Regions from separate parts of the Nonomuraea africana genome, predicted to be linked through region 1. Evidence: riboswitches for the same ligand, from Rfam matches in the RefSeq annotation. Region 1 holds a riboswitch; the other holds the start of a gene.
The links. A riboswitch is a leader RNA that binds a small molecule or an ion and turns the genes downstream of it on or off. The one in region 1 is predicted to bind glycine.

Region 1 (11,500 bases):
TCGCCTTGATCGAGGCCACCGCGTTGCGCTCGATGCACGGAATCTGCACCAGCCCGCCCACCGGATCACAGGTCAGCCCGAGGTTGTGCTCGATGCCGATCTCCGCGGCGTTCTCCACCTGCTCCGGCGTGCCGCCCAGCACCTCCGTCAACCCCGCCGCCGCCATCGAACACGCCGAGCCGACCTCGCCCTGACAGCCCACCTCGGCGCCGGAGATGGAGGCGTTCTCCTTGAACAACACCCCGATCGCCGCCGCCGTCAGCAGGAAGCGGACCACCCCGTCGTCGTCGAAGCCCGGCACGAACCTCGCGCAGTAGGTCATCACCGCCGGGATGATGCCCGCCGCCCCGTTGGTCGGCGCGGTGACGATGCGCCCGCCCGCCGCGTTCTCCTCGTTGACCGCCAGCGCGTACAGGCCCACCCAGTCCATCGCGTGCAACGGATCCCGCTCGGCCGACTCGGCCTGCAGCTTGCGATGCAACTGATGCGCCCGCCGCTTGACGCGCAGCCCGCCGGGCAGCACGCCCTCCTTGGCGATGCCGCGCCGCACGCACTCCGACATCACCCGCCACAACGTCAGAATCCCCTCGCGGATCTCCTGCTCGGTGCGGCCGAAGGCCTTCTCGTTCTCCAGCATCAGCCCCGAGATCGACAACCCGGTGTTGGAGCAGTGCTTGAGCAGTTCCTCGGCGGTGGTGAAGCTGTAGGGCAGCACGGTGTCGTCGGGCTTGATCCGGTCGGCGCCGGTGGCGTTCTCGTCGACCACGAACCCGCCGCCGACGGAGAAGTAGACCTTCTCGCGCAGCGGTGCGCCGTCGGCGGCGAAAGCGGTGAAGCGCATGCCGTTGGGGTGCTCGGGCAGCGAGATCTTGCGTTCGAAGACCAGGTCCTGGCCCACCACGAAGGGGATCTCGTGCTCGCCCATCAGCGTGATGCGGCCGGCCTGGCGCATCTCGGCCAGCCGGGCCTCGACGGTGTCGACGTCGACGAGTTCGGGCTTGTCGCCCGACAGGCCGAGCAGGACGGCCTTGTCACTGCCGTGGCCCTTGCCGGTCAGGCCGAGCGAGCCGTACAGGATGGCCTCGACGCGGGCGGTCCGCTCCAGCAGCCCGTCGGCCCGCAGGCCGCGGGCGAACTTGTGCGCGGCGGCCATCGGGCCGCCGGTGTGGGAGCTCGACGGGCCGATACCGATCTTGAAGAGATCGAAGACGCTGATCGCCATTGATGCAGCCCAACTCTCGGACATGCCGGGGTCCTGGCTGGACCCCGGCGGAGTGTGTCAGTTGTCGCCAGAGGTGAGCGCGGTGTACTCCTCCGCGCTCAGCAGGTCTTCGGGGTCGCCCTCAAGGCGGACGCGGAACATCCAGCCCTCGCCGTACGGCTCGCTGTTGACCAGGTCGGGCTTGTCCACGACGGCCTGGTTGACCTCGACGACCTCGCCGCTGACCGGGGCGTAGATCTCGCTCACCGACTTGGTGGACTCGACCTCGCCGATCGAGTCGCCCGCCTCGACGGTGGCGCCGACCTCGGGAAGCTGCACGTAGACCACGTCACCCAGCGCTTCGGCCGCGTAGGCGGTGATGCCCACGGTCACGGTCAGGCCGTCGTCGAGTCCGGCGACCCACTCGTGCTCCTTGGTGTAGCTCAGGTCGTCAGGGATGGTGCTCACTTGTTCCTCCTGTAGAAAGGCAGCTCCACCAGGTCCACAGCCTCTTGGCTGCCCCGGATGTCAACGGCCAGACCTTCTTCTATCCCAGTGTCCACGTACGCCATCGCGATCGGCTTACCGAGGGTCTGCGACGGGGCGCCGCTGGTCACCTCGCCCACCACGACACCGTCCTTGGTGACCGGGTACCCGTGACGCGGGACCCGGCGGCCCGTCGCGACCAGGCCGACGAGGCGGCGGCGCGGCGGAACATCCTTGATGGGCTCCAGCGCGGCCCTGCCGACGAAGTCCCCCGGCTTGTCGAACTTCACCACGCGGCCGAGGCCGGCGTCGAACGGCGTGAGCGAGGAGTTGAGCTCGTTGCCGTACAGCGGCATGCCGGCCTCGAGGCGCAGGGTGTCGCGGCTGGACAGCCCGGCGGGCAGCAACTCGTACGGCTCGCCGGCCTTCGTCAGCGCGTGCCACAGCGGAGCGGCGTCGGCGTTGGCGACGAACAGCTCGAAGCCGTCCTCGCCGGTGTAGCCGGTGCGGGCGATCAGCGCCTCGGCGCCGGCGACGGTGCCGGGCAGGCCCGCGTAGTACTTCAGGCCCTCGAGGTCGGCGTCGGTGAGCGTGGCCAGGATCTCCTGGGCCTTGGGGCCCTGGACGGCGATGAGAGCGTACTGGTCGGAGCGGTCCTCGACGGCCGCGTCGAAGCCGGAGGCGCGCTCGGTGAGCCGCGCGGCGACCATCGGGTAGTTGGAGGCGTTGGCGACCACCATGAACTCTTCGTCACCGAGCCGGTAGACGATGAGGTCGTCGAGCACGCCGCCCTGCTCGTTCACGATCATCGTGTAGCGGGCGCGGCCGACGGCCAGCGCCGAGAGGTGGCCGACGAGGGCGTAGTCGAGCGCCTGGCCCGCCTGCGGCCCGGTCACGAAGATCTCCCCCATGTGCGACAGGTCGAACAGCCCGGCCCGCTCGCGGACGGCGTTGTGCTCGGCGGACTCGCTGCCGTAGCGGAGCGGCATCAGCCAGCCGGCGAAGTCGGTCAGCGTGGCGCCGAGACTCTCGTGGATGTCTCGCAGCGGCGTCGGTCGGGACATGGTGCGCACCTCAGAATGGGTCGGATGCCAGGATCCTCCCCCTCTGTCATCGGTGCCTGAGAGCTTCGCCCGAATTTGCCGGACTTTCACCTTCGGCGAGGCCCACAGGCCTGCTTTCCAGAGGTCACCTGGCCCACGCGGTCCTTTGCCTTGAGAGGTTCGCGGGGAGGGCTTGCTCCTTCAGGGGTCATGGCCGGCTGCCAGGACGCTCTCCCGCGTGGGTTCAACGGTGTCTGGGGGCCAGCCTAGTACGGATTCGGCCAGCAAGGGAAAGGTGCGGGCGGGGGGACTCGAACCCCCACAGTGTCTCCACCAACAGGACCTAAACCTGCCGCGTATGCCTATTTCGCCACGCCCGCGCAACTCCCGCTCAGAATAGCGCCCAGGGCGGCGGCGGAGATACTCGTTTGCGATCAAGCCCGCCGAAGGGGCGGGCTTGATCGCAGGCCTCAGGCGAGGCCGAGCTTCTTCTTCAGCCCGGCCACGTGTCCCGTGGCCTTCACGTTGTAGAGCGCCTGCTCGATCTTCCCGTCGGCGTCGATCACGAAGGTCGAGCGGATCACCCCGACGACCTCCTTGCCGTACAGCTTCTTCGTGCCGTACGCGCCGTACGCCTTGTGCACCTCGAGGTCGGGGTCGGACAGCAGCGGGAAGGTCAGCGCGTCCCGTTCGACGAACTTGACCAGTTTGTCGGTCTTGTCCTTCGACACGCCGAGCACGACGAAACCCTCGTCGGTGAGCCGGCCCAGGTTGTCGCGGAAGTCGCACGCCTGCTTGGTGCACCCAGGCGTCATCGCGGCGGGGTAAAAGTACAGGATGACGCGCTTGCCACGGAAGGCGTCGAGGGAGACGGCGCCGCCGTCGGCTGCGGGTAGCGAGAAGTCCGGCGCGGCGTCGCCGGGCTGGAGCTTGGTTTCGGTCACGGGTCCTCCTTAGAGGGCCCAACCTACCCCTCGCCCGCTGTGCCGTCCGGCACCGCGACCTGACAGACTGATCACCTGAGAGAGGAGAGCCATGGCCGACACCGACCCCGATGAGCTGGAGCGCCGGATCGCGCGCACGCGTGCCGAGCTCGCCCAGACCGTCGACGCCATCGCCGACCGGGTGAGCCCGAAGCGCGTCGCCCAGCGCGGCGTGGAAGAGGTCAAGTCGAGGGCCGAGCACTTCGTGTCGTCGGTCGGCGACATCGTGGGCGTCACGCCGCGGCCGGTGCGCTTCGGCGACAACCCCGACGACCTGTGGGAGGACGAGCAGCCCAGCCTCGGGCCCGCGCTGATCGCGGTGGGCGCCGTGCTGGTGATCGGCGCGGCGCTGGTGCTGTGGAAGAGGCGCAGGCGAGGCTGAGTCAGAGGAAGGTCTTGCCCTCGCCCCTGTAGGTCGGGACCTCCTCGACGACCTTGTCGCCCTCCACCAGCAGCAGGCCGGCGAAACGCTCGCACAGCTCGCCCGCCTTCGCGTGGCGGAACCACACCCTGTCGCCCACGCGCAGGTCTTCGGCGGGCTGGCCGAGCAGCGGTGTCTGCACCTCGCCCGCGCCCTCGTCGGCCGAGTAGCGCAACCCCGCGGGCAGGTACGGCTGGGGCAGCCGCGAGGGCCCCGGCGCCCCCGAGGCCAGGTAGCCGCCGCCGAGCACGGTGACCACGTCCGGCGCGGGACGGCGGACCACCGGCAGCGCGAACAGCGCGGCGGGGCGGCCGCTGAAGCGGCGGTAGAAGTCGAAGAGCCTCGGGTGGAAGAAGCCCGACCCCGCCGCGACCTCGGTGACCGCCTTCTCCCTGACCGTACGGTCGACGCTGCCGGTGCCGCCGCCGTTCACGAACTCCAGGTCGGCCAGTTGCCTGACGGCGTTGACGACGCGGCCGCGCCGTATGATCAGCTCCCTGGCCGAGCGGGCCTGCATCAGCCTGATGACGCGGGCGAAGGCCGCGTTGCCCGGCGGGTCGTCGCCCACGCCGGCGATCTGCGCCTCGTACGCCATGAGGCCCACCAGCCTGAAGCCGGGCCGCTTGGCGATGTCGGCCGCCACGTCGGCGGCGTGCGCGGGCTCGCGCACCGGCGAGCGGAGGGCACCCGCGCGGAAGCGCCCGCCGAAGGCGACGTAACCGGCGTCGACGTCGACGCAGAGGCGCAGCGGCGGCCTGTTCACCGGCACGGCCGACTCGATGAAGTCGAGGTGCTCGGCGGAGTCGACCATGATGGTGATCTCGCGCGCGGCGTGCTCGGCAGCGGCGAGCCGGGCCAGCGCCGCCCGGTCGGCCGTCGGGTAGGCGACCAGCACGTCGGTGAAGCCGCAGGAGACCAGCCACAGCGCCTCGGGCAGGGTGAAGGCCATCACGCCGCGGAAGCCTTCCATGGCCAGGATGCGCTCCAGCACCGGACGCGACCTGACGGACTTGCTCGCGACCCTGATGGGCTTGCCGCCCGCCCTGCGGACCAGGCTCTCCGCGTTGGCCCGCAACGCCTCCATGTCGAGAATCGCGAAGGGCGGATCGAGCTCGGCGGTGGCCCGGTCGTAGCGCTGGCGGTCGTCCATATCAGCAGCGTAATACCGATACTAGCCAGCAAAGATCCCGCAAACCGGCGGCGAGGAAGGCTTTATGGCCGGGCATGCCCCTGTACCTCTGGACGGTGTGATGACAACACTCCAGGAGCTCCTGCCTGGCGGAGCCACCCTGACCGAAAGGGACACGCCCCGCCGCAGGGCGGCGAGAGTGCTCAAACCCGCACGAACCCCCGCAGGCGTCGCGGTCGCCGCCACGGTGGCGGCAGCCCTCTCGCTGACCGCCGCCGAGGTCGTCGCCGCGCTGCTGGGCGGCAGGCTCGGCGTGATGCCGATCAACAAGGTGGCGAGCCTGGCCGCCGACACCCGGTGGTCGCATCCGACCCTGCTGTCCGGCGCGCTGGTCGCCGGGGCACTGGGGCTGGTGCTGCTCGGGCTCGCGGTGCTGCCGGGCCGGGCCAGGCTGGTGGCGCTGGAGACCTCCGATCCCCGGCTGGTCATCGGCATCACCAAATCGGGACTGCGGCGCACGCTCAGGACCGTCGCCGAGGACGTCGACGGGGTGCAGAGCGTCAGGGTACGGCTGCGCCGCCGCCTGATCGAGGTCACGGTCATCTCCGACGCCGAGCGCACGGGCGCGATGCTGCGCAGGACCGGCACGGCCGTCGGCGACCGGCTGAACGGGCTGGGCGCGATCTGCGCGGGCGAGGTCGTGGTGCGGCTGCGCAGGAGGAGTCGATGATGCGGCAGTACGCGGGCAACAGGATCGGCCTGTCCGTCGTGGGCGTCGTCCTGCTCGGCGGCGGCGCCTACACCTTCCTGCGCGGCACGGGACGGCTGCCCCAGGCCAAGGAAGCCAGGGTCCTGGACATCGACGTCGCCGCCTACCTCGCCGCCCACCCGTGGATCTCGTGGGCGGGCGCGCTGGCGCTGGTCCTGGCCGCCATGGTCACCGTCAGGTGGTTGCTCATGGCGCTCGGCTGGGGCCGTCTCGGCCACCGTTCCGGCACGGGCACGGCGCTGCTCTGCGTCGGCCTCAAGGACATGGAGGGCATCAGCCGTACCAAGGTGCGGGTGGTGGGCGGCGACCGGATGCGGATCGCGGTGACCTGCCCCGCGACCGCCGACGTGGGGGCGCTGGTCGGCAAGCTGGACAAGGAGATCGTCGGCAGGATCAGGCGTGACGTGGGCGCGGAGGGCATGGGCGCGCTGGTGCGCCTCCACGTCCGCCGCGGACCCGCGAACCCGCGAAGGGGTTCATGAAGATCGGGTGCGCTGGCAGCATGTCCTCATGCCCTTGTCCCGAAGGCCCGTGCCGGCCCTCGTCCACCTCTCGGTGGCCTTCGTCCTCGGCTCCACGGTCGCCGTCACCCTGCTGGCCGACACCGATCTCGTCCTGCTCAACGACACGCTCTTCCACCCCGTGCTCCTCGGAGTGACCGCGATCCTGCTCGGCGGCCTGGGCGTCAGGGAGCTGGTGCGGCCCGTCGGCTGGGCCAGAGCCGTGGTCGTGGCCGTGACGGTGGTGGGCATCCTCTGCTGGCTCCAGATCGGGTTCAGGTGGTCCGTCCTCGTCCCGACCGAGATGGGCTTCGTGGACGGCCCTGGCAGGTTCAGCGTGCGCGTGCAGGAGCAACCGCGCTTCTTCGACTCCAGCGTCGTGCTCAGCGTCCGCTCGGACGAGGGGCTGCTCAGCCGCGAGTGGCCGCTCGACTGTCCCGGCTTCGAGATCGAGCAGGACGAGCTCCACCTGATCCGGTGGGCCGGCGCGGGGAGGGTGGAGGTGCACCTGCCCGACGAGGCTCCGATCGGGGTCGACCTCGATCCCGTCTCGGGCCGTCCCGTGGGCGTCTGCCGGTAGGGGGCCTCACCTGGAAGCGGATGGTGGGGCGCTCTCAGGGTCTGGGTCGCGCGGTGCTTCCTCTTCACCGCGCGACCCAGCGGCGTGATCATGATCCGCCATCACGATCTCCCTTTACTCGCCCCAGAGGGCGCTCCCACTGCCGAACAATGCCGCATAGCCCATAAACACCGCGTAAACGTGGCGTGCGACCTGGGTCGTACACCGGCCTCCACCTCCAGGGGGAAGGAGGGACAGTGCGGCCTTCCATAGAGTGATGGGCGTGTTCGGCAAGATTCGCGCCTGGTCCCAGCGCCACCCCATGGTCGTGGACGCCCTGTGGTTGATGCCGCTGATCGGGCTGTGCGTCATGACCGCCACCAGCTACACCGCCCCCGTCCTTGCTCCCCTCGGCCTCGCCGGCTATCTGGCGCTGTCGACGGCGCTGCTGGTGCCGCTGTTCTGGCGGGGCAGCCACCCCCGCGTGGTGTTCGCGATCGTCTCCCTGATCAGCTTCTTCCAGTGGCTGGCGGCCGTCGACGCCTTTCCCGCCAACGCCGCGGTGCTGGTGGCCCTCTACTCCGTGGCCACCAGGTGCCCGTTCAGATGGGCGCTCGCCGCCGGCCTGGTGGCGGAGCTGGGCGTCTTCCTGGCCCTCGTGCACTGGGACTCCGTCACCTTCAGCATGTTCTTCGGCTGCACGGTCTTCACGCTCACGATCTGGCTCACCGGCCTGTACGCCAACACCCGCCGCCGCTACCTCGAAGGCCTGGAGGAGCGGGCGGCACGGGCCGAGCGTGAGCGTGACCAGCAGGCCAGGATGGCCGCCGCCGCCGAGCGGGCCAGGATCGCCAGGGAGCTGCACGACGTGGTCGCGCACAACGTGAGCGTGATCATCGTCCAGGCCGACGGGGCGGGTTACGCCATCGACAGCGATCCCGAGCAGGCGCGCAGGGCCGTACGGGCGATCTCGAAGACCGGCAGGCAGGCGCTGGCGGAGATGCGGCGCATGGTCGGGGTGCTGAGGGAGGACGGCTCGGGCGCCGCCGACTACACCCCGCAGCCGGGGCTCGCGCAGCTGGAGGAGCTGGTGCGCGGTTCGGGCCTGCCGGTGGACCTGCGGGTGACCGGCGTCCCGCAGGAGCTGCCGGAGGGCGAGCAGCTGGCGATCTACCGGCTCGTCCAGGAGGCTCTGACCAACACCCTCAAACACGGCGGCCCAGGGGCGCGCGCCCTGGTGGAGATGGAGTACGGCATGCACGAGCTCGTGGTACGCGTGACCGACGACGGCAGGGGCGCCGCCGCACCGCGCAGCCCCGACGGACACGGTCTGCTCGGCATGCGCGAGCGCGTCTCCATGTACGGCGGAGCCGTCCAGGCCGCGCCCCGGCCGGGCGGCGGCTTCGAGGTACTGGCCAGGCTGCCGGTCGCGGCATGATCAGGGTGATGCTGGTCGACGACCAGGAGCTGCTGCGGGCCGGGTTCAAGATGGTGCTGGCCGCCCAGCCCGACATCGAGGTGGTGGCCGAGGCGGGCGACGGCCTCCAGGCGCTGGAGCGGCTCGAGACCACCGACGTCGACGTCGTCCTGATGGACGTGCGCATGCCCGTCATGGACGGCGTCGAGGCCACCCGCAGGATCGACGGGCCGAAGGTGCTGATCCTGACCACCTTCGACCTCGACGAGTACGCCTACTCCGCGATCAAGGCGGGGGCGTCGGGCTTCCTGCTGAAGGACGTGCCGCCCTCCGACCTGGTGAGCGCGATCCGCTCGGTGCACAACGGCGACGCGGTGATGGCGCCGAGCGCCACGCGCAGGCTGCTCGAGCGGTTCGGCGCGCACCTCACCACCGACCGGCTGCCCGACGGCAGCCTGCTGACCGCGCGCGAGCGCGAGGTCATGCTGCTGGTGGGCAGGGGGCTGTCCAACACCGAGATCGCCGAGCGGCTCGCCCTGGCGGAGGCGACGGTGAAGACGCACCTGGGCAGGGTGCTGGCCAAGCTCGAGCTGCGCGACAGGGCGCAGGTGGTGGTCTACGTGTACGAGGCGGGGTTGATCGTGCCGGCGGATCGGCCGAAAGGCTGACCCGGGTCATCTGAGGTGTGACACGAAGTCCGTCCTCAAGGCCCACGGAATGCCCGTTCCGCGCACCTAGCGTGATCTGCGTGACAACGAACATGACATTCACCCAGGCCCCGCCCGCCGTCGTGGCCAGGGACGTGACGAAGACCTACGGCCTCGGCGACGCGCAGGTGCACGCCCTTCGCGGGGTGGACGTCGCGTTCGCCACCGGCGCCTTCACCGCGATCATGGGCCCGTCCGGCTCGGGCAAGTCGACCCTGATGCACTGCCTGGCCGGGCTGGACACGGTGACCTCGGGCGCCGTGTCGATCGGCGACGTCGAGCTGACGGGGCTGAGCGACAAGCAGCTCACGCTGTTGCGCAGGGACCGGATCGGCTTCATCTTCCAGGCCTTCAACCTGCTGCCCACGCTGACCGCCGAGCAGAACATCAGGCTGCCGCTGGAGATCGCCGGACGGCAGGCCGACCAGGTCCTGTTCGACCGGGTGATCCAGACCGTGGGGCTGCGCGACCGGCTCGGCCACAAGCCGACCGAGCTGTCGGGCGGCCAGCAGCAGCGCGTGGCCGTCGCCAGGGCGCTGATCAGCAAGCCGCAGGTGATCTTCGCGGACGAGCCCACGGGCAACCTCGACTCGCGCAGCGGCGCCGAGGTGCTCTCCTTCCTGCGCACCAGCGTGCGGGAGCTGGGCCAGACGATCGTGATGGTCACCCACGACCCGGTCGCCGCCGCCTACGCCGACAGGGTCGTCTTCCTGCGCGACGGCGAGCTGGTCACCGAGATCTCCCAGCCCACCCCGCAGACGGTCCTCGACACCCTGATGAAGCTGGAGGCCTGAGTCCGTTGATCAAGACGACTCTCGCCGGACTCAGGGCGCACAAACTGCGCCTCCTGCTCACCTCCGTGGCGATCACGCTCGGGGTGGGCTTCATCGCCGGCACGTTCGTGCTCACCGACACCATCCAGGCCGGATTCCTGCAGAAGGTCACGGCGGACGCCGGCAAGGTGGCGGTCGCCGTCCTGCCGGCCGAGGGCAAGCGGCTCCCGGACGAGGTGCTGGAGAAGGTGCGCGGGCTCGACGGCGTGACCGGCGCGCAGGGCCTGGTGCGCGGCAGCGCGCCGCTGCTGGGCGGCGACGGCAAGGCGGTCGGCGACCTGCCCACCTCCGCGATCTCCGTCAGCGACCGCACGACGATCACCGAGGGCACCGCCCCCGCGGGCGCCGCCGAGGCGATCGTGGACACTAACACCGCCAGGGCGCAGGGCTTCACGGTGGGCGGCACCGTCACCGTGCTCGACCACAAGGGCGCCAGGCACGACTTCGAACTCGTCGGCCTCTTCGACGTCGGTCTCGACCAGGAACTCGGCTACACGGGAGCGGTCGGGTTCACCGCCGCGACCGCGAAGCTCATGACGGGAGAGAAGGGCTACCGCGAGATCGACGTGGCGGGCGCCGATCCCGCCGCGCTCAAGCAGAGCATCGCCACCGCCCTCGGCGGCGGCTACGAGGTCAAGACCGGCACCGAGCTGGCCGAAGCGCTGTCGGCCGCCAACGGCGTCGAGCTGGAGTTCATCACGCTGGGCCTGCTGATCTTCGGCCTGATCGCGATGCTGGTCGCCGCGCTGGTCATCTACAACACCTTCAACATCCTGGTGGCCCAGCGCACCAAGGAGATGGCGCTGCTGCGCTGCATCGGCGCGACCAGGGGCCAGGTGTTCGGCTCGATCCTGATGGAGTCGGTGGTCGTCGGCCTGCTCTCCTCGGTGCTCGGCCTGGCCGTCGGCTACGGTCTGGGCGCGGGCGCCATGGCCCTGCTCGGAGCGTTCGACGCGCCGCTGCCCACCGGTCTGGCCGCCACGCTCGCGCCCAGGACGATCGCGATCGGCCTGCTCATCGGCCTGGTCGTGACGGTGGGCGCGGCGCTGCTGCCGGCCCGCTCGGCGACCGGGGTGGCGCCGATCGCGGCGCTGCGCGCCCAGGTGGAGGAGCAGACCTTCAGGACCGGTCTGATCCGCGTGCTGCTGGCCGGGTTCCTGTTCCTGGCCGGAATCGGCGCCACCGTCTCGGCGGTGATGATGGAGCCCGGCGACCAGTTGCCGCTCTTCATCGCGATGGCCGGCTGCTCCCTCGTCTTCCTGGGGGTGCTCGTGCTCGGGCCCGTGCTCGTCAGGCCGCTCAGCGGGCTGGTGGGCTGGGTTCCCGGCCGGCTGTTCGGGGTGCCGGGCAAGCTGGCGGTGGACAACTCCGGCCGCAACCCGAAGCGGGCGGCCACCACCACGATCGCGCTGACCGTCGGCGTGACGCTGATGACGCTCATCTCGGTGCTCA
Region 2 (18,093 bases), 6.1 Mb from region 1:
TTGACCCGCGTCCCCAACCCCCTCGAGTTCGGCATCATCATCGTGGACGACCGGGGGAGGGTGCAGCGCTTCCTGGAGAAGCCCACCTGGGGGCAGGTCTTCTCCGACACCGTCAACACCGGCATCTACGTGATGGAGCCGGAGGTCCTCGACGAGGTCGCGGCGGGCGAGGCCGTCGACTGGTCCTCCGACGTCTTTCCCCGCCTGCTGGAGCGCGGCGCTCCCATCTTCGGCTACGTCTCCGACTGCTACTGGGAGGACGTCGGCACCCACGAGAGCTACATGAAGGCCCAGGCCGACGCCCTGTCGGGACGCGTCACGCTCGACATCGGCGGCTTCGAGATGTCGCCGGGCGTCTGGGTCGGCGAGGGCGCGGAGGTCGACCCCGACGCCGTGCTCAAGGGCCCGCTCCTCCTGGGCGACTACGTCAAGATCGAGGCGGGCGCCGAGTTGCGTGAGTACACCGTGCTCGGCAGCAACGCGGTCGTGCGCGGCGGCGCCTTCCTGCACCGCGCCGTCGTCCACGACAACGTCTACATCGGCCCGGGGGTGAACCTGCGCGGCTGCGTCATCGGCAAGAACACCGACCTGATGACCGGCGCCAGGATCGAGGAGAACGCCGTCGTCGGCGACGAGTGCGTCATCGAGGCCGAGGCGTACGTCTCCAGCGGCGTCAAGGTCTACCCCTTCAAGACCGTCGAGGCGGGCGCGGTCGTCAACACCAGCGTCATCTGGGAGTCGCGCGGCCAGCGCAGCCTGTTCGGCCAGCGCGGCATCAGCGGCCTGGTCAACGTCGAGATCACCCCCGAGCTGTGCGTACGGCTGGCCAGCGCCTACGCCACCACCCTGAAGAAGGGCGACAGGGTCATCACCTCGCGCGACTCCTCCCGCGCGGCCAGAGCGCTCAAGCGCGCCGTCATCAGCGCGCTGACCGCGGGCGCCATCGACGTGCTCGACCTGGAGGCCATGCCGCTGCCCGTCGCCCGCTTCCACACCTCCCGCAGGCCCGCCAGCGGCGGCATCGCCCTTCGCACCACCTCCGGCGACCCGCAGAGCGTCGACATCGTCTTCATGGACTCCAGGGGCGCCGACCTGTCGCCCGCCAGCCAGCGCAAGCTGGAGCGCGTCTTCTCCCGCCAGGAGTTCCGCAGGGCCTTCCCCGGCGAGATCGGCGAGCTGAGCTTCCCGGCCAGGGCCGTGGAGGACTACGCCCAGGAACTCCTGAGATACGTGGACATGACCGGCGTCAACGGCATGAAGGTGGTCGTCGACTGCGCGGGCGGCACCTCCTCGCTGGTCCTGCCCACCCTGCTCGGCCGCCTCGGGGTGGAGGTGCTGACCGTCAACGCCCGTCTCGACTCCGCCTCGCCCACCGAGACACTGGCCGAACGCCGCCGCGACCTGCAGCGCCTGTCGGAGCTCGTCAGCTCCTCCCGCGCCTCCTTCGGCGTCCGCTTCGACCCGGTGGGCGAGCGCATCGCCCTGGTCGACGAGATGGGCCAGCTCATCAGCGAGGAGCGGGCGCTGCTGGTGGTGCTCGACCTGGTCGCCGCCGAGCGCCGCCGCGGCAGGGTGGCGCTGCCCGTCACCACCACCAGGGTCGCCGAGCAGGTCTGCCGCTTCCACGGGGTCCAGGTGGAGTGGACCTCCACCTCGCTGGACGCCCTCACCTCGGCGGCCGCCAGGCCGTACATGATCTTCGCGGGCGACGGCAGGGGCGGCTTCATCGTGCCGGAGTTCGGGCCCACGGTGGACGGCCTGGCCGCGTTCCTGCGCCTGATGGGCCTGGTGGCCCGCACGCGGCTGACGCTCAGCCAGATCGACGCGAGGATCCCCGAGGCCAAGCTCCTCAAGCGGACCGTCCCGACGCCCTGGGCGACCAAGGGGTCGGTGATGCGCTCGGTGATCGAGGCCGCGGAGGGCTTCCGCCTCGACACCACCGACGGCGTGCGCGTGGTGGGCGAGGACGGGCGCTGGGCGCTGATCCTGCCGGCCGCCACCGAACCGGCCACCGACCTGTGGGCCGAGGCCCACGACTTCGACACCGCGCAGGCGTTTCTGGACAGGTGGGCGCGCATCGTTGAGCGGGCGGCGGGAACGTGACAACCTAGATGGCGCGGCGGCATGGACCTTGAGGGCGGCTCGGCGGTAACTTTGTCACCGTCCGAACCTGTCGTGCAGCGTCTCGCCTTGACCTTTGCCACTGATCAGCGTAAGTTGCGGCATTCGCAAACGTGAACGAGCGAAGAGGCGAGGGGCGCCCTGATCAACCGTCGCCGCGTCTTCGCGGTAGGAGGCCGAGCCGATCGATGCCGAGCGTCTACTGTACGCAGTGCGGTCATGCCAACCCCGAGGATGCCCGTTTCTGCTCCCGGTGTGGGTCGCCGCTGACCAGACATGAGGTCTCGGGAGACACCACCTCGACGATCTCCGTCGCGGGAATCGAGGCGTATGAGGCGGAGACGGCCGACGCTCTCCTCGCCGAGCGGGCCGCGGTCGAACAACTGCCGGTCGGCACGGCGCTGCTCGTCGTCACGCGGGGGCCCAACGCGGGCAGCCGCTTCCGCCTCGACCGCGACCTGACCACCACGGGCCGCCACCCCGAGAGCGACATCTTCCTCGACGACATCACCGTCTCGCGGCGGCACGTGGAGTTCTACCGCCATCCGGGCGGCGCCTTCACCGTCCGCGACGTCGGCAGCCTCAACGGCACCTACGTCAACAGGGAGCGCATCGAGGAGGTTCCCCTGCACAGCGGCGACGAGGTCCAGATCGGCAAGTTCCGCCTCGTCTTCCTCACGCGGGGCGCATGAGCCCCCAGGCGGCGCGCTCGCACATGAGCATCGGGGAGGTGCTCGCCCTGCTGCAGGGCGAGTTCCCCGACGTCACCGTCTCCAAGATCCGGTTCCTGGAGAGCGAGGGGCTGATCGAGCCCGAGCGCAGCCCCTCGGGGTATCGCAAGTTCACCTACATGCACGTCGAGCAGCTGCGCTTCATCCTCACCGAGCAGCGCGACCACTACCTGCCGCTGCGGGTCATCAAGGACAAGATGGCCGAGGAGCTCGGCCGTCCGCGCGCCGTGCCCGAGGCCAAGGAGGTGCGGCTCAGCCGCGCCGAGCTGCTCGAGGCCAGCGGCCTCGACGAGGAGACCCTCACCGAGCTCGAGGACTACGGCCTGCTCGCGCCGGTCGCCCGCCGCTACGACGAGGACGCCCTGAAGGTGGCCCGCAGCGTCGGCGCCCTGGCCGGCTACGGCCTGCACGCCAGGCACCTGCGCGCGGTCAAGGCCGCCGCCGAGCGCGAGGCGGGACTGGTCGAGCAGAGCGTCGCCCCCATACTCAAGCGCCGGGCGCCCGGTGCCATCGGCGAGGCCGACGAGGTGGCGCGCGAGCTGTCGGGGCGGCTGCTCGAGCTGCACGCGGCACTGCTGCGCACGGCCGTGCGCGCCGTCCTGCGCGGCTGACCCGCCCCTGCCGGCGCCTGACCCGCGCCCCTCCCCGCCCCTTCGCGGCCGATTCGAGGCCGCTTCGTGGCCCGCTGAACCCCGCATCTCACGGCCGGGAGCGCCGATCCCGCCGAGCGAGCTGACCAGGAGCGGGAGGCGAGGTAGGTTGTCCGCGACGCCACGGGGCAGGGGACATTCCACGCCCGCCGGGTGTTACGTTGAATTGCGGAAGAGCGGCCAAACTATTGCGGAGCCCCCTAGGGGCCACCGGTCAGTGGAATTCGGAGCAGCCCGTGTTGCAGATGGAGGTAGTGGGCGTTCGCGTCGAAATGCCTACAAATCAGCCGATCGTTCTGCTCAAGGAGGCGCAAGGGGAGAGGTTTCTCCCGATCTGGATTGGAATGACCGAAGCCACGGCCATCGCGCTCGCGCAGGCGGAGGAGCCACCGCCGAGGCCGTTGACTCATGATCTGTTCCGCGACGTGCTGAGCGCGCTGGGCGTCGGCCTGCGCGCGGTCAACATCGTCGCGCTGCGTGACGGTATCTTCTTCGCCGACCTGGTCTTCTCCAACGGCGTGGAGGTCTCCGCGCGCCCGTCCGACTCCATCGCCCTGGCGCTGCGCACCGGTGCGCGGATCTTCGCCAGCGAGGAGGTCGTCCAGGAGGCAGGGGTGGTCATCCCTGATGACCAGGAGGATGAGGTGGAGAAGTTCAGGGAGTTCCTTGACAACATCACGCCCGAGGACTTCGGACGGGCCGGGTAGGACTCCCTCTGTGAGCGCCCGAACCCTTGGCCAACACCTGGGGTCGGTATTTCACTGCATTTACGCTTCACGACGCGCCGAGCCGGATCGTTGACTGCGGATGGTCACGGTCCTACGGTGCAAGTGAAACCTGTGGTTGTTATTGACGAACCCCCAGATCAGACCACGGGATGAGAGAAAGCCGGAGGTCCGCGTGGCGGTCAGCAGCGGCGAGGGAAAGACGGCCGGCCAGGAAGACCCGGTGCGGCGCGAGAGTGCGCGCCAGCGTGCCGGGGAGCAGGGCCTGCTCTTCGACGAGCAGCCCGCGACTCTGCCTGGCGACATCGGCTATCGCGGCCCGACGGCCTGCGCGGCGGCCGGCATCACCTACAGGCAGTTGGACTACTGGGCGCGCACCGGCCTGGTGGAGCCCACGATAAGAGCCGCTCAGGGCTCGGGCTCCCAGCGTCTTTACAGCTTCCGCGACATCCTGGTGCTCAAGGTGGTCAAGCGGCTCCTCGACACCGGCGTGTCGCTGCAGCAGATCCGCACCGCCGTCCAGCACCTGCGCGACAGGGGCGTCGGCGACCTGAGCCGGATCACGTTGATGAGCGACGGAGTGAGCGTCTACGAGTGCACCTCGGCCGACGAGGTCATCGACCTGCTGCAGGGCGGTCAGGGAGTGTTCGGGATCGCGCTCGGCAGGGTCTGGCGCGAGGTCGAGGGATCGCTCGCGGAGCTGCCGGGGGAACGGGCGGCGGTCGAGGACAGCGTCCCGGCCGACCACCCCGCTGATGAGCTGGCCCAGCGCAGGAGGGCCCGGCGACTGGGCTGACGCGCGATCGCTGGTAGCCTGGAGATGCTGACGACCCCGTGCGGGAGAGTCCCCGGGAAAGCCGGGGCGCCGAAGGAGCAACCCTCCCCGGAATCTCTCAGGCACCCTGTACCGCTCGGGTGAGGCAACTCTGGAAAGCAGGCACGCCCGCCAGGCGCGCCTCACCGACGGTGCAAGCCCGCGTGCGCGGGCGAACCTCTCAGGTTGATGACAGAGGGGGAGACCCGGCATACGCCCGCGCTCTCCACCAGCCTTGGGAGGCAGTTCCATGACCGAGCCCCTCAGCGACCTCGCTGCGCCGCCTTTCGCGACCCGTCACATCGGGCCCTCCGACGCCGAGCAGACCAGGATGCTGGAGGCGGTCGGCTTCGAATCGGTCGCCGACCTGGTGGCGGTGGCGGTGCCCGAGGCCATCAGGGCCAAGGACCAGCTCAACCTGCCCGTCGCGGCGAGCGAGACCGAGGTGATCGCCGAACTGCGGGCGCTGGCCGACCGCAACCAGGTGCTGACCTCGATGATCGGCCTGGGCTACTACGACACGATCACGCCCGCCGTGATCCGCCGCAACCTGCTGGAGAACCCCGGCTGGTACACCGCGTACACGCCCTACCAGCCCGAGATCTCCCAGGGCCGCCTCGAGGCGCTGCTCAACTTCCAGACCGTCGTCTCCGACCTCACCGGTCTCGACGTGGCCGGCGCCTCCCTGCTGGACGAGGCCACCGCCGCGGCCGAGGCGATGACGCTGGCGCGCAGGGCGGGCAGGTCGAAGAGCGACGTCTTCGTCGTCGACGCCGACGCCCTCCCGCAGACCAAGGCTGTGCTGGCCACCAGGGCCGAGCCGCTGGGCATCTCGCTCGTGGAGAGCGACCTCGAGGGCGAGCTGCCCGAGTGTTTCGGCGTGCTGGTGCAGTACCCGGGCACCTCGGGCCGCCTGCGCGACTTCCGCGCGTTGGCCGAGCGGGCGCACGCGGCCGGGGCCCTGGTGGTCGCCGCCGCCGACCTGCTGTCGCTCACGCTCGTCGCCGCCCCGGGAGAGCTCGGCGCCGACATCGCGATCGGCTCCTCGCAGCGCTTCGGCGTGCCGTTCGGCTTCGGCGGGCCGCATGCCGCCTACATGTCGGTCCGCGAGGGCCTGCAGCGGCAGATGCCCGGCCGCCTGGTCGGCGTCTCCGTCGACGCCGACGGCGACCCCGCCTACCGGCTGGCCCTGCAGACCCGCGAGCAGCACATCCGCCGTGAGAAGGCCACCAGCAACATCTGCACCGCCCAGGTGCTGCTCGCGGTCATCGCGGGCATGTACGCCGTCTACCACGGCCCCGAGGGGCTGCGCCGCATCGCCAGGCGCACCCACCGCATGGCCGTGACGCTCGCGCAGGCGCTGCGCGCCGGCCGGGTCGAGGTCGTCCACGACGGCTTCTTCGACACCGTCCTCGCCCGCGTGCCGGGCAGGGCCGCCCAGGTGGTGGCCGCCGCCGCCGAGCGCGGCGTCAACCTCTGGCAGGCCGACGCCGACCACGTCTCGGTCGCCTGCGACGAGAAGACCACGCTCGCCCACCTGGAGCAGGTCGCCGCCGCCTTCGGCGTGAACGTCTCGCTGACCGACCTGGTCGCCGAGGACGCGCTGCCCGAGGGGCTGGCGCGCGAGAGCGACTACCTCACCCACCCGGTCTTCCACACCCATCACTCCGAGACCTCGATGCTGCGGCACCTGCGCAGGCTCCAGGACAAGGACATCGCGCTCGACAGGTCGATGATCCCGCTCGGCTCCTGCACGATGAAGCTCAACGCCACCACCGAGATGGAGCCCATCACCTGGCCGGAGTTCGCGGGCATCCACCCGTACGCGCCGGTCGAGCAGGCGGGCGGCTACGTCGAGCTGGTCGAGACCCTCGAGGGCTGGCTGGCCGAGGTGACCGGCTACGACGCCGTCTCCATCCAGCCCAACGCGGGCTCGCAGGGCGAGTTCGCCGGCCTGCTGGCCATCCGCGCCTACCACCGAGCCAACGGCGACACCCACCGCGACGTCTGCCTCATCCCCTCCTCCGCGCACGGCACCAACGCCGCCAGCGCGGTCATGGCGGGCATGCGGGTCGTCGTGGTGGCCTGCGACGACAACGGCAACGTCGACCTCGACGACCTCGACGCCAAGATCGCCAAGCACGCCGAGCAGCTCGCCGCGATCATGGTGACCTACCCGTCCACCCACGGCGTCTACGAGGAGACGATCACCGAGGTCTGCGCCAAGGTCCACGCCGCGGGCGGCCAGGTCTACGTCGACGGCGCCAACCTCAACGCCCTGGTCGGCCTCGCCAAGCCCGGCGAGTTCGGCGCCGACGTCTCGCACCTGAACCTGCACAAGACCTTCTGCATCCCGCACGGCGGCGGCGGCCCCGGCGTGGGCCCCGTGGCGGTCCGCGGCCACCTGGCCGCCTACCTGCCCGGCCACCCGCTGCACAACGGCTCGCCGGTCGGCCCCGTCTCGGCGGCGCCGTACGGCTCGGCGGGCATCCTGCCGATCTCCTGGGCCTACGTCAGGATGATGGGCGGCGAGGGCCTCAAGGCCGCCACCGAGCAGGCCATCCTGTCGGCCAACTACCTCGCCAGGCGGCTGGCCCCGCACTACCCGGTGCTCTACACCGGGCGCGGCGGGCTGGTGGCCCACGAGTGCATCATCGACCTGCGGCAGATCACCAAGGAGACGGGGGTCAGCGTCGACGACGTCGCCAAGCGGCTCATCGACTACGGCTTCCACGCGCCGACCATGTCCTTCCCCGTCGCGGGCACGCTCATGATCGAGCCGACCGAGAGCGAGGACCTGGCCGAGCTCGACCGGTTCGTCGAGGCGATGGTCGCCATCCGCGGCGAGATCGCCAAGGTGGCCGACGGGTCGTACGACAGGACGGACAACCCGCTGCGCAACGCCCCGCACACCGCGGAGTCGCTGGTGGCCGACGAGTGGACGCACCCCTACACCAGGACCGAGGCGGCCTACCCGGTGCCGGAGCTGAGGGACGGGAAGTACTTCTCGCCGGTGCGGCGGATCGACCAGGCCTACGGGGACCGCAACCTCGTGTGCGCCTGCCCGCCCCTGTCGGCGTACGAGGACTGACCAGCGCTGTGACGTGCGGTTTCCCTGCGGGGAGGCCGCACGTTCGGCATTCGGCTGGTCGGGCGGCGGCCAACAGCCGCACTCAGGATAGTCATGTCAGGCGACGCGGCGGCGCGAAATCGTTAGGCTCGGCGTTGATCACCGTCGAAGGAGCCTTCTTGACGTCCCCCGAACTCGACACCGAGCTGAACACCGGCCCGCTCGAACAGGCCCGTCGTCTCGCCGAGAGCGGAGATCTCGAGGCCGCCGCCGAGATCTTCACCCGGCTGGCCGCCGACCCCGAGGGGCAGGACACAGCGCAGGCGGCCGTGGGGCTCGCCGTGGTCCTCGAGGAGCGCGGCGACCTCGAGGGAGCCAGGTCGGCGGCCAGGGCCGCGCTGGCCACCGGGCATCCCGAGTACGCCGCGCAGGCCGCCTGCCACCTGGCGCGCGGCTTTGAGCGCGACGGCCAGGACGAGCAGGCCAGGGGAGCCTGGCAGGCCGTCCTGGGCGTGGGCACGGCCGCCTACCTGCCGCTGGCGCACCTGGCGCTGGCCCGCCTGGCCGACGGCGACGAGGAGGCGGAGCGGGAGCTGCGGGCGGCGATCTCGGTCGGCGACCCCGACCTGAGCTGCCGGGCCGCGCAGGAGCTGGCCGAGCTGCTGCTGGAGCGCGGTGAGCCGGGCGAGGCGGCAGCGGTGCTGGTCGAGAGCCTGCCGCTGGCCGAGGGCGCCCACGCGGGGCGGCTGCGGGTGCTGCTCGGCATCGCGCACCTGGAGCTGGCGTGCGCGGAGTTCGCCGGCGTGGTGGAGGAGGCGGCGGCAGGCGGCGGCGCGGACGCCGAATCCACCTCGCTGGCAATCGAGCTGCTGGCCCGCACGCTGCCGCTGCGGGGCAGGGCCGACGACGCCGAACGGGTCTGGGCCTACGGCCTCTCGCACGCCGACGAGGAGCTGGCCGAGCAGGTCAGGCTCCGCATCGAGCGCGACGCGCTCAGTCCCGGCGCATGACCGCGACCGCGGCGGCGACGTTGATGACGACGATGCCGATCCACACCAGGGCCAGACCGAGGAATCCCTGACCGCCGGCGATGGCCGACAGCGGGATGGCCATGCCCATCGAGCCGAGCGCGATCGGCACCATGGGCCCGCCGCCGTTGCTCTTGTTCTTCTTGCCCTTGGCGGGCCGCTGGGCGTCCACCTCCGCCCTGACGCGCTCGGCGATGGTCGCGTCGAGCCTGGCCACGAACGACTCGACGAGCGCGGCCTCGTAGTCGGGGCCGAGGTGCTTGCGGGTCTCCAGCGTCGCGCGCAGGTCGTCGTGGATGTCAGACATGCAGCCAATGTCGCACGTCCTGGGGATCACTGCCATCCTCCCCCGGAACGAAACCCGTCCTTCTCAAGATCCGTGTTTTCCGAGAGGCCGTGTTTTCCGGGAGGCCGGGCTTTGGAGCGCCGTCCGCGGGGCGGTGCGGGCGGACCGGCCGGCCCCGGCTACCGTGGACGAATGGAGATCATGACGCCGCGGGGGGCGGCGCTGGCCGAGGTCGACGTGGCCGCGGGGCCGAGGCTGCTGCTGGTGCTCACGCACGGGTCGGCGGGCGGGGTCGACGCGCCCGATCTGCTGGCCGTCCGCGCGGCCGCGCTGGAGATGGGCGCCACGGTGGCCAGAGTGACGCAGCCGTTCAGGAGGGCGGGGGCCAGGGCCCCCGGCTCGCCCGCGCGGCAGGACGAGGCGTGGATCGCGGTGCTGAAGGAGCTGGGCGAGCGCCATCCCGGGCTCCCGATCGTCCAGGGCGGCCGCAGCAACGGGGCCAGGGTGGCCTGCCGTACGGCTCGGGCGGTGGGCGCCGACGCGGTGGTGGCGCTGGCATTCCCGCTGCACCCGCCGGGCAAGCCGGAGAAGTCGCGCGCCGACGAACTGCGCGCCGCGGGGGTCGACGTGCTGGTGGTGAACGGGGACCGGGATCCCTTCGGCGTGCCCGACGCCGCCGACGCCGCACGCCTGGTTGTGCTGCGGGGCGAGGGGCACGATCTCAAGAAGGACCCCGCGAAGGTCGGCGAGGTGGTCGCCGACTGGCTCGCGGGGCGTTACTGAGGGCTCAGGCTGCGCCGACCAGGGGATGCGGCCGGTGCGGGGCGATCACGTCACCGCTGGGCAGCAGCTCCCCGGTGTCCTCGAACAGGACCACACCGTTGCACAGAAGGCTCCATCCCTGCTCGGGATGGGACGCGAGGGTGCGTGCCGCCTCGCGGTCGGGCGCCTCAGCAGCCGGACAGGCCGGGTCGTGCGGGCACATCGGCGTGCCTCCGATATCTCTTGGGTGGGCTCCCATGCCTGGAAGTGGCGGGGGGAGCGGCTCGGGCTGTTTCGTATTCTGCGCCAAGTGTGCGGCGTGCGTCACAGTTTCCGACATAGCCCGTTAGGACGATTCAAGGAGGATCCCCGGGTGGTTCGGATCGTGTGACCTATGACACAGGGTGCCTTATGCAAGATAACGGTCCAACTTCGACACGCCGACGGAGTGGTAAACCCTCGATTACCCGCCCAGCCCCCGCAGCATCGCCTCCATGCCGCGTTCGAAGTCGGCGTCGGCCCTGTCGTCGCGACGGGTCCAGGTGTCGCGTTCGGGATCGGCCCACCCCGACTGCTGGACCTCCACCGCGACGCTGCCGAAGACGAAGGCCCGCAGGGTGCGGACGGCCTCGGCGGCGTCGCTGAGCCCCGCGTCGGTCAGTTGCTCAGTCTGCTCCATGATGGCGATGGCCGTGGCCCCCTTCGGAGGTTTGGTCAGCGCGAGCGCGAGCACCCCCGGATGCTCCCTGAGCGCCTCACGCTGCGCCCTGCACCACAGCCTGGCCGTCTCCTGCCAGGTGGTGGCCGGATCGACCTGGATCGCGGTGACGTGCTCGGCCAGCGCGTCCATGAGCGCCTCCTTGCCGCGGGGCAGGTGGTGGTAGATGGCCATGGCCTCCACCTGGAGCGCGTCGCCGAGCCTGCGCATGGTCAGCCTGCGCAGGCCCTGGCCGTCGGCGATGTGGAGTGCGGCGTCGATGATGCGCTCGCGGGACAGCGGGACGGGCGGTCGCTTGGCCGGCATGGAGATCAGCTTGCCATACTTTGTAAAGGCGGTCACCCTCTTCACCCCGGCGTGTCCGCCCCGAGTGGGTGTTCGACCCGCGGACCGCGTACGCTACCGCTGGCAACGAGTGAAAGGGAGCTGTCCGATGGCGTTTTTCCGTCCGCGTGTGAGCCGTGAGGCCGAGGTGCGCTTCCACGCCGACCAGGAGATCTCCAAGAGCTTCCCTGAGCTGCTCGCGAAGGCCAGGCAGGCCGAGGCGGTGGTGCGCGAGCTGCGCGCCGCGGGCGCTCCCGAGATGGAGCTGCGCGCCGCCGGCCTCCACTTCGACAAGGCGCTCACCGACGCGCTGCGCGCCGCCGAGGCGGGCCAGCGGGCGACGTTCGGCGTGAAGGCCTACGACGACAGGCTCGCCCGCCGCAGGGCCAAGGCGACGCCCAAGGGCGCCATGTGGACCGCCGAGGTCGACCGGCTGCGCACGCTGCGCGAGGAGAACCGGCTCACCGGGATCCCGCGCCTGCCCCGTCCTGTTCCAGCAGCTCGATGAGCGTGGCGACCGGCAGGGCGGGCGAGCGGTGCCCGTTCCTGCCGGTCATCTCCTCCGCCCCCATGAGGGCGTTGAGCACGGCCTCCTCCACCGCCTGCACCACGGCGGTGTAGTAGGGGTCCATCCGGCCCCAGGGCACGAAACGCAGGCTCTGGTAGTCGTCCGCGACGGTGAAGCCGCTGGTCAGGGCGCCCTCGTTGGCCGTGGAGAAGGCCAGGAAGATGTCGCCGGAGAAGTGGCTGCCCGTGGTGCCCGTGCGGGCCAGGCCCATCGGCACCCGCCGGGCCAGCGACTTGCACTGGCCGGGCAGCAGCGGCGCGTCCGTCGCCACGACGACGATGACCGAGCCCGCGCCCGAGGGGGCGAACCAGTTCGTGGTCTCCATCGGATTGTCGTCGAGCAGCCGGTGGCCCACCCTGTGGCCCGCGATGGTGAGCTCGTGGCGGCTGCCGAAGTTGGCCTGCGCGAAGACGCCCACGGTGTAGGTGTCGGAGCCGTGCTCGACCAGGCGTGAGGCCGTGCCCGAGCCGCCCTTGTACGCATAGCAGTTCATGCCGGTGCCGCCGCCGACGTTGCCCTCGGCCACCGGGCCCGTCGCGGCGGCCTCGATGGCCTGCGCGGCGTGCTCGAGCCGGACATGGGGGGCGTTGATGTCGTTGAGATAGCCGTCCCAGGTCTCGGCGACCACGGGCAGCAGCCACTGGGCGGCCAGCGCCGGATGGCGGTCGGCCACCCAGTCGACCACGCCTCGGTGCACGGTGCCCACCGCGTGCGTGTTGGTGATCATGACGGGCAGGGTCAGCGCGCCGATCTCCTCGATCCACGTGGTGCCGGTCATCTCGCCGTTGCCGTTGAACGAGTGACTGGCCGCGGCGCACGGCACGCCGACGGCCGCCCTGCCCCTCGGCAGGATCGCGGTCACGCCGGTGCGGGCGCCGCTCTCGGTCAGCGTCACGTAGCCGACCTCGACGCCGGGCACGTCGGTGATCGCGTTCCAGCGCCCTGGACGACCGTCCAGGGTGATCGGCAGGTCGCGGGCTCTCATCCGGATCTCCTCAGGTCTTCGCATCGGGTCGCGATGCGTGCGTAGCTCAGCAGCAGGTCGAGGGTGCGTTCGCGGGGGAGCGAGGCGTTGCGGCTGACGATGTGCAGGCCGTAGGCGTCCTCGAGGGCGACGAGGTTGGCGGCCACGTCGAGGACCGGCGCGGCCATGGTGAAGTGGCCCTGGCTCGCGCCGACCTCCAGGATGGCCGCGTACATCGCCACCTGTCTGTCATACAGGCTCTGCGACAGCGCGCTGAAGACGGGGTCGTCCCTGACCATCGAGAACTCGTAGAGGACCACCGCCAGCTCGTCGTCGGGGCCGTCCGGCAGGCCGTGCTCGATCGACTCCACCAGCTTGTCCCGCGCGTCGGGCAGCGCGGCCGCCGCCGTCATCCTCGCGGTGTAGAAGCGCTCGCCGGCCTGCTGGTAGACGCTGCGCAGCAGCTCGTCGAGATCGCGGAAGTAGTAGTGCACCGAGCCCCTGGCCACGCCCGCCTCGTCGGCGATGTCCGCCACACGCACCTGGTGCAGGCCGTGCCTGCGCACGGCTCTGGTCGCGGCGGCGACGAGCTGCTCGCGTCGCGCCGCCTGGTTTCTCGGTCTGGCCACATCCCCATTCTTTGGCATCCTGGCCAAATGTGGCAAGGGCCTTGACATGCGGCATAGTGATGATTTTGGCTGACGTGCCAAAGAACTCACCTCGGCATCAGGGATGTCACATGGCCGCGCCCCCCACGTACGCCCAGGATCTCTCCCGCTCGCTGACCTTCAAGGAGAACGTGCTCATCACGCTCTCGTCGGTGACCCCGGCCTCGAGCGTGTTCATCATCGTCCCCGCCATCATCGCCGGAATCGGCGGCGCCTCCGCCGTCGCGCTGGCCCTGGGCGCCCTGGTGGGCGTCTTCATGGCCTTCTGTTACGCGGAACTGTCCAGCGCCTATCCCGTGACGGGCGGCGAGTACGCCTTCGCCGCCCGCGTCCTCGGCAGGCCCCTCGGGTTCGCCATGTTCGCCCTGAGCATGGTGGGCAACGTGCTGATCGTCGCGGTGATCGCCCTTGGCACCGGCGACTACCTCGGCCTGGTCTGGCAGGCCCTGTCGGGCACCTGGGTGGGTGTCGCGGTGGTCGTGCTGGCCACGCTCGTCGCGGTCCTGAACATCCGGGCCAACGCCTGGCTGACCGGCCTGTTCCTGCTGCTGGAGCTGCTGGCGCTGGTGGTGCTCGCCGTCCTCGGGTTCGCCCACGTGGAGCAGCCGCTGTCGGTGCTGTGGACCCCGCAGACCACGGGCCCGAGCGGCCTGGAGGCCGCCTCGTGGGGCCTCATCGCCACCTACACCGCCACCGCGCTGTTCGCCTACAACGGGTACGGCACGGCGGTCTACTTCGCCGAGGAGACCAGGCAGGCGGGCCGGACCATCGGCAGGGCGATCATGTTCTCCCTCGCCGTCACCGTCACCGCCGAACTGGTGCCCGTGGTCGCGGTGCTCCTCGGCACGCCTGATCTCGCCGGCCTGCTGGCCTCGGACGCGCCGATGAGCCACTTCCTGCTCTCCCGTGGCGGCCGGGTCGTCGACACCGTGGTCAGCCTGGCGATCGCGCTGGCCATCGTGAACGCGGTCATCGCCATCATGATCCAGGCGGGCCGGCTGCTGTACTCGGCGGCCAGGGACGGCTCGTGGCCCGACGTGATCGGCCGGCCGCTGGCCAGGGTGCATCCCGGGCTGCGGACGCCGGTGGCGGCGACGCTGGTGATGGGCGCGCTGGCGGTGGTAGCGGCGGTGTTCGTGCCGCTCGACGCGCTGATCATCGCAACGGGGGCCAACCTGGTGGTGGTCTACGCCGTGGTCGCGCTGGCCGCCCTGGTCGGCAGGGCCAGAGGACTGACCGATCGCGCGGCCTACCGGATGCCGCTGTGGCCGCTCGCGCCGGTCGCGGTGCTCGCGGCGATGGCCTACGTGGCGTACGAGACGATCGTCTCGGACTGGGTGCCGCTGGGCGTGACGGTGGCGATCCTGGGGCTCGGCCTGCTCTACTACCGCTTCTACCTGCATCCGCGCAGGGGCGAGCGGTGGACCCTGCCCGACCCCGTGCCCGGCGACTGAACGCGAAGAGCCCCGGCCGTGGCCGGGGCTCTTCGTCAGCTCGCCCAGTCGAGCAGCGGGCGGGTGTTGCTCGGGTGGCGCAGCTTGGAGAGGGACTCCTTCTCCAGTTGGCGGATCCGCTCACGGGTGAGACCGAGGTGCTTGCCGATCTCGTCGAGGGTGTGCGGCTTGCCGTCCACCAGGCCGAAGCGCAGTGCCATGATGCGCGCCTCGCGCGGCGAGAGGTTGTCGAGCACGCCGCGCAGCTGGTCGCCCAGCAGCTGGCGGTCGACGATCTCCGACGCCTCGGGGGAGTCGACGTCCTCGATCAGATCGCCGATCGTGGTCTCGCCGTCCTCGCCGATCGTGGCGTTGAGCGAGATGGGCTGGCGGCTGGTGCGCAGCAGCTCCTCGATCTGGTCGGGCGTCTTGTCGAGCTCGACGGCCAGCTCCTCGGGCGTGGGCTCACGGCCGAGGCGCTGGTGCATGTCACGCTCGATGCGCGACAGCTTCGACAGCATCTCCAGCACGTGGACGGGCAGCCTGATCGTGCGGGCCGAGTCGGCGAAGCCACGCTGGATGGCCTGCCTGATCCACCACATCGCATACGTCGAGAACTTGAAGCCCTTGGTGTAGTCGAACTTCTCCACCGCGCGGATGAGGCCGAGGTTGCCCTCCTGCACGACGTCGAGCAGGGCCATGCCGCGGTCGGTGTACTTCTTGGCCACCGAGACGACCAGGCGCAGGTTGGCCTCGAGCATGTGGTCCTTGGCCCGCCTGCCGTCCTCGACCACCATCTCCAGGTCGGCGCGCCGGGCCGGGGTGAGGTCAGGCTCGCTGTCGAGCTTGTACTCGGCGTACAGGCCCGCCTCGATCCGCCTGGCGAGGTCGACCTCCTGGGCGGCGGTCAGCAGCGTGCGGCGGCCGATCGACTTGAGGTAGGTGTGGACGGAGTCGCCCATCACCGACTGGTTGTCGTCGAGGTCGAGCTGCTCCTGCTCCTGCTCGAGCTCGGCGTCCTCGGCGTTCAGCTGGAGGTCCTCGGGGGCGTCGACCTCGTCGGGAGCGGGCTGGTCGGCCTGCTCGACCGGCGCGGCCTCGTCGGCGGTCTTCGTGGCCGCCTCGGCGGTGCCGGCCGTGGCGGTCGCGGCGGCGGCGCTCTTGGCGGCGGTCTTGGTGCCGGTGGTCTTGCTGCCGGTGGTCTTGGTGGCAGCGGTCTTCTTGCGCGTGGTGGTCGCCTTCTTCGGGGCCGGGACCTTCTTGCCGAGCGAGGGCTCGTTCTCGGCGGCGAGGCTCACCCCGGCCTCGGTGAGCTCGCGCAGGATCGAACGTCCCTCGGTGGGGCTGATCCCGGCTACGGCAAAAGCCTCCCGCAGCTCCGCGAGGGAAAGGTGACCCTGAGCTCGCCCTCGGTCAAGGAGCTGGTCGAGGGTGGCAGGCGAGGTCGCCACGGCGGTTCGGGGCATGAGGACACCTCCTCCATACGGAGTCGCAGTCAGTCGAAAGTTTGTGGTGGGGCGGCGTCGGCCGCTCGGCGCACCAGTATCAATAACGTCATCTGCCGCATTTTGTTCCCGTGCCAGATGAAAAAAGGGGCGGCCCGCCGGATTCGGCGGCCGCCCCAAGAGCATGGACGCCCTAGTCGTCCACGTCGTTGAGCTGGCCGTTCACCTCCGGCATGGGCATCGGTTCGGCCTCCTCCATGCGGGTCTCCGTCCAGTAGTCGGCGGCTTCCTGCGGGTCCTGGCCGACCTCGTGGGAAACGACCTCGTCTGGTTCCTGTCCTTCCGCGGGCCGGCTGGACGGTGTCGGGGTGACCACGACTTTCGTCTCCTGACTCACCTTCTCGAGCCTGCCCGCCGAAGCGGCCGCCGCGACGGAGACGCCGCCGACGACGATCACGCCGACAGCCGCCGCGGACACCCACATCTTGCGGGGTTGGTTCATGAAGGGCTCCTAACTTCCAGCTGCTCCTATAAGACGCATCCGGCGGGCCTCAGGTTCCGGTCCGAAGGGCGGCGAGATCGGTTTTACCATTCGGCAGCAGTGGAAGTGCGGACAAGAGCCGCAGTTCGCGCGGGGCGGCGTAGGCGGGCAGCCGGTCTCGGGAGTAGGCGCGCAGCTGGTCGAGGGTCGGCACGGTGGCGGGATCCCGCGGGACGATCACGGCGACCACGGCCTCGCCCCATTCGGGATGGGGACGGCCCACGACGGCCACATCGGCGATCTCGGGGTGGCGGGCGAGCACCGCGGCGACGGAGGCGGCCACCACCTTCTCGCCGCCGGTGTTGATGACGTCGTCGGCGCGGCCGAGCACCGTGAGCCTGCCGCTCTCGATCGAGCCCAGGTCGGAGGTGACGAACCAGCCGCCCTCCAGGGGCGCCCCGGCCGCGCCGAAGCGATAGCCGGAGAACAGGACGGGCCCGGAGACGAGGATCCGGCCGTCGTCGCGAATCTTGAGATCTACATTGTAAAGGGGGCGGCCGTCGTACACGCAGCCGCCGCTGGTCTCGCTGCTGCCGTACGTGGTGACGATCTTCGCCCCCGCCTCCCTCGCGGCCTCCAGCAGGCCGGGCCTGGCCGCGGCGCCGCCGAGCAGGATGGTGCGGAAGACGCTCAGATCGGCGCCGCGCTCCATGAGGCGGTGCAGCTGGGTGGGGACCAGGGAGACGTGCTCGGCGCCGGAGACGGCGACGGCGGCGGGGTCGAAACGCTCGTGGATGATCGGGTCGGTGCCGCTGAGCAGCGACCTGACCAGCACCTGCAGGCCCGAGACGTGGGAGGGCGGCAGGCAGCACAGCCAGCGGTCGCCGGGGGAGGCCTCGAGACGGCGCAGGGAGGAGGCGGCCGAGGTCCTGAGCGCGGCGGCGGTCAGCATGACGCCCTTGGGGGTGCCCGTGCTGCCAGAGGTGGCGATGACGACGGCGACGTCGCCGGGGACGCCCGGGCCGCCGGCCTGCCGTACGCCTTCGGGGGTCTCGATCTCCGTCGGGCGCAGCGTCCGCAGCGCGACCTCGGAGTGGTCGGGAGACAGGGGGAGGACGGCGGGTCCCTCGCCGGACAGCGCGGCCTCGATCGCCGCGAAAAGCCGCGGTCCCGGGGGCAGAACCAGCGCCCGCAACGGGCGGTCCGGATGCGACGGGTTCCTCCACATGCTCGTAAGGTTAGTGCCGACAGACGGTGGTCCTTGGAAAGGTGCGTTGATGGGTTCTGGGCCACGGGTCTTCCGGA

Region 2: another riboswitch for glycine. It lies ahead of gcvP (aminomethyl-transferring glycine dehydrogenase); the one in region 1 lies ahead of gcvT (glycine cleavage system aminomethyltransferase GcvT).

What each region holds. Positions count from the first base shown of each region.
Region 1 is NZ_JADBEF010000001.1:9,369,003-9,380,502, reverse strand. It holds gene H4W81_RS44885 (L-serine ammonia-lyase) at 1-1,222, opposite strand, end outside; gene gcvH (glycine cleavage system protein GcvH) at 1,280-1,669, opposite strand; gene gcvT (glycine cleavage system aminomethyltransferase GcvT) at 1,666-2,751, opposite strand; glycine riboswitch at 2,785-2,879, opposite strand; glycine riboswitch at 2,880-2,977, opposite strand; tRNA gene H4W81_RS44870 (tRNA-Leu) at 3,027-3,110, opposite strand; gene bcp (thioredoxin-dependent thiol peroxidase) at 3,201-3,674, opposite strand; gene H4W81_RS44860 (DUF3618 domain-containing protein) at 3,766-4,095, shown strand; gene H4W81_RS44855 (amino acid deaminase/aldolase) at 4,097-5,284, opposite strand; gene H4W81_RS44850 (DUF6286 domain-containing protein) at 5,385-5,993, shown strand; gene H4W81_RS44845 (hypothetical protein) at 5,990-6,514, shown strand; gene H4W81_RS44840 (hypothetical protein) at 6,543-7,112, shown strand; gene H4W81_RS44835 (sensor histidine kinase) at 7,375-8,529, shown strand; gene H4W81_RS44830 (response regulator transcription factor) at 8,526-9,176, shown strand; gene H4W81_RS44825 (ABC transporter ATP-binding protein) at 9,269-10,009, shown strand; gene H4W81_RS44820 (ABC transporter permease) at 10,015-11,500, shown strand, end outside.
Region 2 is NZ_JADBEF010000001.1:3,309,436-3,327,528, reverse strand. It holds gene H4W81_RS15765 (sugar phosphate nucleotidyltransferase) at 1-2,103, shown strand, start outside; gene H4W81_RS15760 (FHA domain-containing protein) at 2,310-2,813, shown strand; gene ftsR (transcriptional regulator FtsR) at 2,810-3,463, shown strand; gene H4W81_RS15750 (bifunctional nuclease family protein) at 3,739-4,209, shown strand; gene H4W81_RS15745 (MerR family transcriptional regulator) at 4,403-5,023, shown strand; glycine riboswitch at 5,055-5,147, shown strand; gene gcvP (aminomethyl-transferring glycine dehydrogenase) at 5,292-8,132, shown strand; gene H4W81_RS15735 (hypothetical protein) at 8,291-9,121, shown strand; gene H4W81_RS15730 (hypothetical protein) at 9,105-9,446, opposite strand; gene H4W81_RS15725 (alpha/beta hydrolase family protein) at 9,618-10,208, shown strand; gene H4W81_RS15720 (DUF5999 family protein) at 10,213-10,410, opposite strand; gene H4W81_RS15715 (TetR/AcrR family transcriptional regulator C-terminal domain-containing protein) at 10,651-11,211, opposite strand; gene H4W81_RS15710 (hypothetical protein) at 11,339-11,737, shown strand; gene H4W81_RS15705 (DmpA family aminopeptidase) at 11,691-12,782, opposite strand; gene H4W81_RS15700 (TetR/AcrR family transcriptional regulator) at 12,779-13,390, opposite strand; gene H4W81_RS15695 (APC family permease) at 13,501-14,883, shown strand; gene H4W81_RS47245 (RNA polymerase sigma factor) at 14,919-16,328, opposite strand; gene H4W81_RS15685 (hypothetical protein) at 16,501-16,809, opposite strand; gene H4W81_RS15680 (AMP-binding protein) at 16,859-18,016, opposite strand; gene H4W81_RS15675 (o-succinylbenzoate synthase) at 18,066-18,093, shown strand, end outside.